Linked DNA regions of Spirulina subsalsa PCC 9445. The protein of the gene in region 1 interacts with the protein of each later gene in a pairwise test. Links are inferred from orthologs where the notes say so. Each region holds a gene or a part of one and is shown on either strand. Other genes may lie near its edges. The genes, in order: SPI9445_RS0106725 and SPI9445_RS0111510.

Region 1 (3,586 bases):
GTTGGCGGGTAGTTTTAGCATCTGGTGTTAAGGCGGGGTATTTATTGGGAACAACTCTCGTTTGCCAGCCCGTTTTTTGCGGATTGGCAATTTCTAGAATCACTACTTCAGAAGATGCTTCAGAAAAGTTACAAAAGGGGCAGTGCGGGTCATAACAAGGGGGTTCGATGTGTAAACTTGGATCTTGTTGAAAGTCTTGGGGACGTTGACGACGACTGGGGGAAAAAATAACCCATTCTTTGGTAATCACGTTTAGTCGGATGTGACTGTTATTCATGATATTTTGTCCCCTTGAAAAAACTAGCTCACGTCGGCTAAATGTGAATGAGATGCCCTTTATTAGAACTAACTTTTTTAGGATTTCCTGTCTCCTCTAAATGATATTGCAGGAGGTCTAGACCTTGTTCAAAAATAGTATCAATGGGTAACATTTTCCCCTGTTGAGTCATAAATTTATGGTCTTTCGTTGCCTGAATGATTGAACCATTTTCTAAGGTATATGCAAAAACTTCTTGTTCCCCTCGCTGATGCCACTGGGCAATGGGTTGAGTGTAAATGAAGCCATTGGGATCAACGCTATAAACGTGACAGTGCAAACCCTGCTCTACAATTGTACCGATTGCGATCGCGCCATACTCCACGGTGATAATTTTTGTATCATAGCTTAAGCAATATTCAGCAAACTTAACCATTTGATCAAACAAATGTTCGGCAATCGGTTGAGATACCCCGTTTTTTGTTGCCCCATCAATGAAAATCTCCCGATGTTTCTGCATCTCAGACATTTTCTTTTTCCCCATCGCCCGACGGAGTAAGTCTGCTTGGCCTAAACTATACCCCGCTAAGTCTTGGGCTGTCTTCATAATTTGCTCTTGATAGACCAAAATCCCATAGGTTTCCTCTAAAATAGACTCTAATAAGGGATGTTCATATTGAATGGCTTCTCGTCCATGTTTGCGGTTAATAAAATCAGGAATTAACCCCGCATCCAACGGTCCCGGACGATATAAGGCTAAAATAGAAGAAATATCTTCAATGCCAGACGGTTTAAGGTCTTTAACAATTTGTTTCATCCCTTCAGATTCCACCTGAAAGATCCCCTCAAGTTGCCCCTCTTTAAATAATCCGTAAGTTTTTTGAATATCTGGGGGCATTTTTTTCACATCCCCTTTATTCAAAATGCGTAAGGCTTTCCGTTCATCTAAGGGCAGTTGATCCACATTTAAATGAACCCCCCGATTTTGCTCAATTAAATCGGCAGCTTTTTGAATAGTGGTCAGATTCTTTAAGCCCAAAAAGTCCATTTTGAGCAATCCTAAAGATTCTAAATTCTCCATTGAATATTGCGTAATAACAGCCCCTTCATTGTTCTTTTGTAAAGGGACAACCTCATCTAATGGTTGAGAGGAAATCACTACCCCAGCCGCATGAACGCCAAAGGTTTTATTCGTTCCTTCAATGCGGATAGCCATATCTACCCAGCGTTTTACTGTGGGATCTGTGTCATATTTTTGCTTAAATTCTGGGCAAGGTGTCTCATCAGAAACCATAACCTTTAAACGGGTCGGTTTTCCCCGAGAAACGGGGATTAATTTGGTCATCATATCTGATTCTGCGTAAGGAATATTTAGCACTCGTGCCACATCTTTTAATACTGCTTTGGAAGTCATGCGGTTAAAGGTGATAATTTGCGCTACATTCGCCTTGCCGTATTTCTCCGTCACATATTCAATCACTTTATCCCGTTTTTCAATACAAAAGTCTGTGTCAATATCCGGCATAGACTTCCGTTCTGGGTTTAAAAATCGCTCAAATAATAAACCATGATGCACGGGATCAATATTGGTAATTTTCAGGCAATAAGCCACTAAAGAGCCAGCCGCAGAACCTCGTCCGGGTCCTACAGGAATGTTATTATCTCGGGCATATTTAATATAGTCCCATACCACTAAAAAGTAGGTCGAGAAGCCCATCTGCTGCATCATTTTAAGTTCATATTCGATGCGCTCTTTATAGAGGGTGGGGACTTCGGAACGATGACGACAATTAAGGCGTTCTAGTAAGCCTTGCCAAGTGACCTCTTCTAAGTAACTATCGGGGGTATGATTGGGAGGGACTTTGTAGTTGGGAAGGCGGGGTTCTCCCATGATTTTGTAGGGTTTAATTTTCTCAGCCACCGCGATAGTATTGGCGATCGCCTCTTCAATCACATCATCGCTCAAATGGTCACGGAATAAGCGTTTCATCTCTTCGGCAGACTTGAGGTATTCAGTGCCGCTATAGCGCAAACGCTTGTCTTCTGTAATTAATTTTCCCGTCTGAATACAAAGCAGCGCGTCATGGGCTTCTACGTCATGACAGGAGATAAAATGGGAGTCATTGGTGGCAATGATAGGAATATCTAATTCTTGGGCAATTTTCACGATTTCGACATTAACAATCCGGTCTTCTGCCGAACCGTGATCTTGAATTTCTAAATAATAATCTTCTCCGAAAATATCTTTATACCACTGGGCAACTTTACGGGCTTCTACTAGGTCATTTTTTAAGATATTTTGCGGAACTTCTCCCCCTAAACAAGCACTGGTGACAATTAACCCGTCGTGATACTTTTCTAATAGGTCTTTGTTAATACAAGGTCGGGTAAAGATGCCTTTCCCTTGCATTCCTTCGAGGTGAGAGATTGTGGTGAGTTTGACGAGGTTTTGATAACCTTGGGTATTTTTCGCTAAAACGACCTGATGATAGCGTTTATAACGTTTTTTCTTGTCCTCTATTTGACCATTAATGACATACATTTCATTGCCAATAATGGGTTTAATCCCTTTATTTCGACAGGTTTTAATTAAGTCAATGGCCCCGTACATCACCCCATGATCGGTGAGGGCAATGGCAGGCATTCCTAATTCTACGGCACGATTCACTAAAGCGGGAAGTTGAGACGCTCCATCAAGGAGGCTATAGTCACTATGAATATGTAAACCAACAAAGGACATAAGAATTTGATTAGTAATTAGGGAACAGGGAACAGGGAACAGGGGAATTGGGAATGGGGAATTGGGAATGGGGAATTGGGAATTGGGAATAAGTAATAAGTCTTAATTCCTCCTCTCCCCTGCTCCCCTGCTCCCCCTCCCCTCAAGCCAAAACAGTCGGGAAATGACTATACCCCAATTAGTGACTAATGGACTCAATACAGTTTCTCCCTTGGGCTTTAGCACGATAGAGCGCTTGATCTGCCTCAGCAATTAGGATATCTTGGGCTTTTTCTATCCGGGGGACATGGGTAGTCACCCCAATACTCAGGGTAACAAAAGGACTAATGGGGGAGGAAATATGAGGGATTTTAAGGGAGTCCAGATGTTCCTGTAAACGGATGGCCACTTCCAGCGCCTCGGTGTGGGTGGCACGGGGGAGAATGATGGCAAACTCTTCCCCTCCATAACGGGCGACGAGATGCTGGGGATTCTCAATAACGCTCTGCATGGCCCGGGCAACCTGTTTTAAGCACTGATCCCCGGCTTGATGACCGTAGGTATCGTTATAGTATTTGAAATGGTCAATATCGCACAAAATCAGGGACAGG
Region 2 (3,261 bases), 1.1 Mb from region 1 along the record:
TTACGACCCTCACTAAACGCATGGCGGAGGATTTAACGGAATATTTTCAAGAGCATAATATTCGGGTGCGTTATCTCCATTCTGAGATTCAATCCATCCAACGCATTGAGATTTTACAGGGACTCCGAGAGGGGGAGTTTGATGTGTTAATTGGGGTGAATTTGTTGCGGGAAGGGTTAGACTTGCCGGAAGTGTCCTTAGTGGTGATTATGGACGCAGATAAAGAGGGATTTTTACGCGCTGAACGGTCTTTAATTCAAACCATTGGTCGGGCTGCCCGTCATGTGCGAGGCCAGGCCATTTTATACGCGGATAACCTCACAAATAGCATGATTCGGGCCATTGACGAAACTGAACGCCGTCGGGGGATTCAACTGGCCTACAATAAACGGCACAATATTACACCCCAACCGATTCAAAAGCGATCGCCTAACACCATTCTGGCCTTTCTCGACATTTCCCGTCGTCTCAATCGTCAGGAATTAGAGCAGATTTATGAATCTCAGGCCGATTTGCCCTTAGAGCAGATTCCGACGTTGATTGAGCAGTTGGAACTCCAAATGAAAGAGGCTGCGCAAAAGCTGGAATTTGAGGAAGCGGCAAAATATCGCGATCGCATCCAAAAATTACGCGATCGCCTCTTAGGTCATGTTTAGAGCGAACAGAGAAGAGGGGGAATCGGTGGGTTAGGAAAAGGGTTTATGCAATAAACCCCTACATTGTATTCAGTTAGTAGGGGCGTATTGCATACGCCCAAAAGGTTTGTTGGCTACGCTAGACCCGATGATCTGTTCCCTCTTCCCCGTTCCCTGATTGGGTCTAGCGTCTGTTTTTTTCAGCCAACCCTACCGTGAACGACCCCACCCTGCCTAGGCGCGAGGATGGAGCTTCCTGATTCAATGGGAAGTGCTTTTTATACCGAAATATAGCCAGTCTTATCTTCCCTCCCCAGGCAGAAGTCCTAGTTCCTAAGACCCAAATTTTCTCTTGCAACACAGCCCTTTTTAGCTTGGTTTTCGCTTTGGGAGTTAGTGGTCAAGTCCATCCGGTCCCTGCAAGCGAGGAAAGGGAATTCCGCAACATTTTTGTTAAACCGTCTCCACAAACTGACGAATCCGGTCTAATCCCTTAGCAATGGATTCCATATCCGTAGCATAGGAAATCCGAATACAATCATCCGCCCCAAAAGCAGCCCCCGGAATGACCGCCACTTGATGGGCTTCTAACAACTTGCTACAAAAATCAACCGACGATAAACCCGTTTGACCAATGTTCACAAACACATAAAACGCCCCCTCCGGAGTGGGACAACTCAGTTTAGGCATCGACCCAATCTGTTCTAAGATGTACTTCCGACGCTCATCAAAGGCCTTGACCATCTGGGTCACTTGTTCCTGACTGCCTTCTATGGCCGCGATCGCCCCATACTGAGCAAAGGTACAGACATTTGATGTACTGTGGCTTTGAATCGTGTTCATGGCCTTAATAATTTCCATCGGACCTGCCGCGTAACCAATCCGCCACCCCGTCATCGCGTAGCTTTTGGCGAAACCATTACTAATAATCGTCCGGGCAAAACTTTCTGGACTGACGGCCCCAATACTTAAATGGGTGGCTCCGTCATAGAGGATTTTCTCGTAAATCTCATCGGAAACTACCCAGATATCTAATTCCACCACCATCGCCGCCAAAGCGCGGATTTCGTCGGGGGTATAAACGCAGCCTGTGGGATTAGAGGGAGAATTGAGAACAAATAACTTCGTTTTAGAGGTAGTCGCGGCCTTAAGCTGTTCTGGCGTGATTTTGTAGCCACTGCTTTCATCCGTCGCCACAATGACCGGAGTTCCCCCGGCCAACTTGACCATCTCTGGATAACTCAGCCAATAGGGAGCGGGAATAATCACCTCATCCCCCGGCTCAATGAGCGCCAAAATCAAGTTAAAGAGGGAATATTTCCCCCCATTGGTGACAATCACGTTTTGCGCTTCGTAGTTCAGTTGATTGTCTTGTTGCAGTTTGCGGGCAATGGCTTCCCGGAGTTTCGGCTCCCCCGCCACCGGGCCATAGCGGGTTTTCCCTTCGTCTAGAGCCTTTTTCGCGGCTTCCTTGACATGAACGGGGGTATCAAAATCCGGTTCTCCGGCGCTAAAGCTACAGACATCTAGTCCTTCGGCCTTCATAGCTTTAGCCTTCGCAGATATGGCTAGGGTGACAGAAGGCGGGACTTGGGCGACTCGTGAGGCTAGTTTCACAGTGAATAACACCCCCATTTCATGGTTTGGATTGTTTGGTGTTTTCTTAGCCTAAAGTGCGATCGCCCAAATCTCCGATTTTTTCACTACTTTTTTAGATTGTCCCCTCCCTTCATTAAAAACCCGTCATGAGATTCGTCCTCATAACTCCCTCCAAGCCCAAAAGCCTAAATTTGTGATGTAAGTCACATTTTTAGGGCAATAATTATTTAAGAAACCCTGATGGCAGAATAACAGGGATTGTCACGGAATGAACCTCAGAGCCAGTCAGGAAAAGGATTTGATTCCCTTTTGCTCAAAAAAAACAGCCAACTTTTTAACATAGGTTTTAAGTGACCACAAGTATTTTAATGTTTTCTTAATAATTAACAATTCTCTACAAAAAAGTTGAATTACTCACAAAAAGCTCACATTTACTCAGTATTGTGTAAATCGTAGGCGAAAAGCGTTTCATCTGCTCTTAACCTTGATCCCCATTCCCAAGCCTAAGCAGATGAGCGCCAGTGACCAGCTTACTTTTCTCCCTGTTCCTGACTCACTCCCCCTAAGTCCTATGTCTCACGCATCTTGTCCCTGCTGTTCTTCTACACTCCTCCGTCATATTAGGCACTCGGGTGTTTACTGGTATTGTTCTCACTGCCACTCAGAAATGCCTAACTTTGCGGAACATACTCAACGCGGTATTTTGGGCTTGTCTCAAGTCTCTGTTAACACAGCGCTAGTTTTACAGTTTGAACGGTCTAAAGTCGCGGCGGCTTCCTAGTGTTTTAACTCAGAGTTTGAAATCCCTTTTTTGCCGACAAGTTTTTTTAGCATTTTTTGTTCCCTGAGTTTGTAAGTTTTTTAGTTTTCTCCTTTTTAGTTTTCTCCATTGATCCAGTTTTGACTGATCAGCCATCCCTTATTTAGATGTTGGCTGATTTTTTATGGGTTCTGCCTTGGGCAACCTTGACCAAAGGCTTAACTTCTCAGCCTTGTGCCTTGGGATATCTTAACCCTCCCGGCTCTT

Evidence for each region.
Region 2: the proteins of SPI9445_RS0106725 (region 1) and SPI9445_RS0111510 interact in binary tests that used the Escherichia coli proteins (3 or more experiments, as listed by UniProt). The link is inferred for Spirulina subsalsa PCC 9445 from one-to-one orthologs.

Annotation. Positions count from the first base shown.
Region 1 is NZ_JH980292.1:1,425,941-1,429,526, reverse strand. The notes cover bases 115-3,372. They hold SPI9445_RS0106725 (trans-splicing intein-formed DNA polymerase III subunit alpha N-terminal partner DnaE-N), read right to left. Parts: upstream 2,997-3,372; coding sequence 315-2,996; downstream 115-314. Other genes in these bases: SPI9445_RS24605 (diguanylate cyclase domain-containing protein), read right to left, coding at 3,175-3,372; galT (galactose-1-phosphate uridylyltransferase), read right to left, coding at 115-277. Also shown: more of galT, read right to left, coding at 1-114; more of SPI9445_RS24605, read right to left, coding at 3,373-3,586. UniProt on the Escherichia coli protein: DNA polymerase III is a complex, multichain enzyme responsible for most of the replicative synthesis in bacteria. This DNA polymerase also exhibits 3' to 5' exonuclease activity. The alpha chain is the DNA polymerase catalytic subunit.
Region 2 is NZ_JH980292.1:2,480,491-2,483,751, forward strand. Bases 171-3,103 are described here. They hold SPI9445_RS0111510 (pyridoxal phosphate-dependent aminotransferase), read right to left. Parts: upstream 2,253-3,103; coding sequence 1,089-2,252; downstream 171-1,088. Other genes in these bases: uvrB (excinuclease ABC subunit UvrB), read left to right, coding at 171-656; SPI9445_RS32095 (hypothetical protein), read left to right, coding at 2,806-3,015. In the rest of the region: more of uvrB, read left to right, coding at 1-170. UniProt on the Escherichia coli protein: Shows aminotransferase activity with methionine and histidine as substrates, and to a lesser extent also with phenylalanine.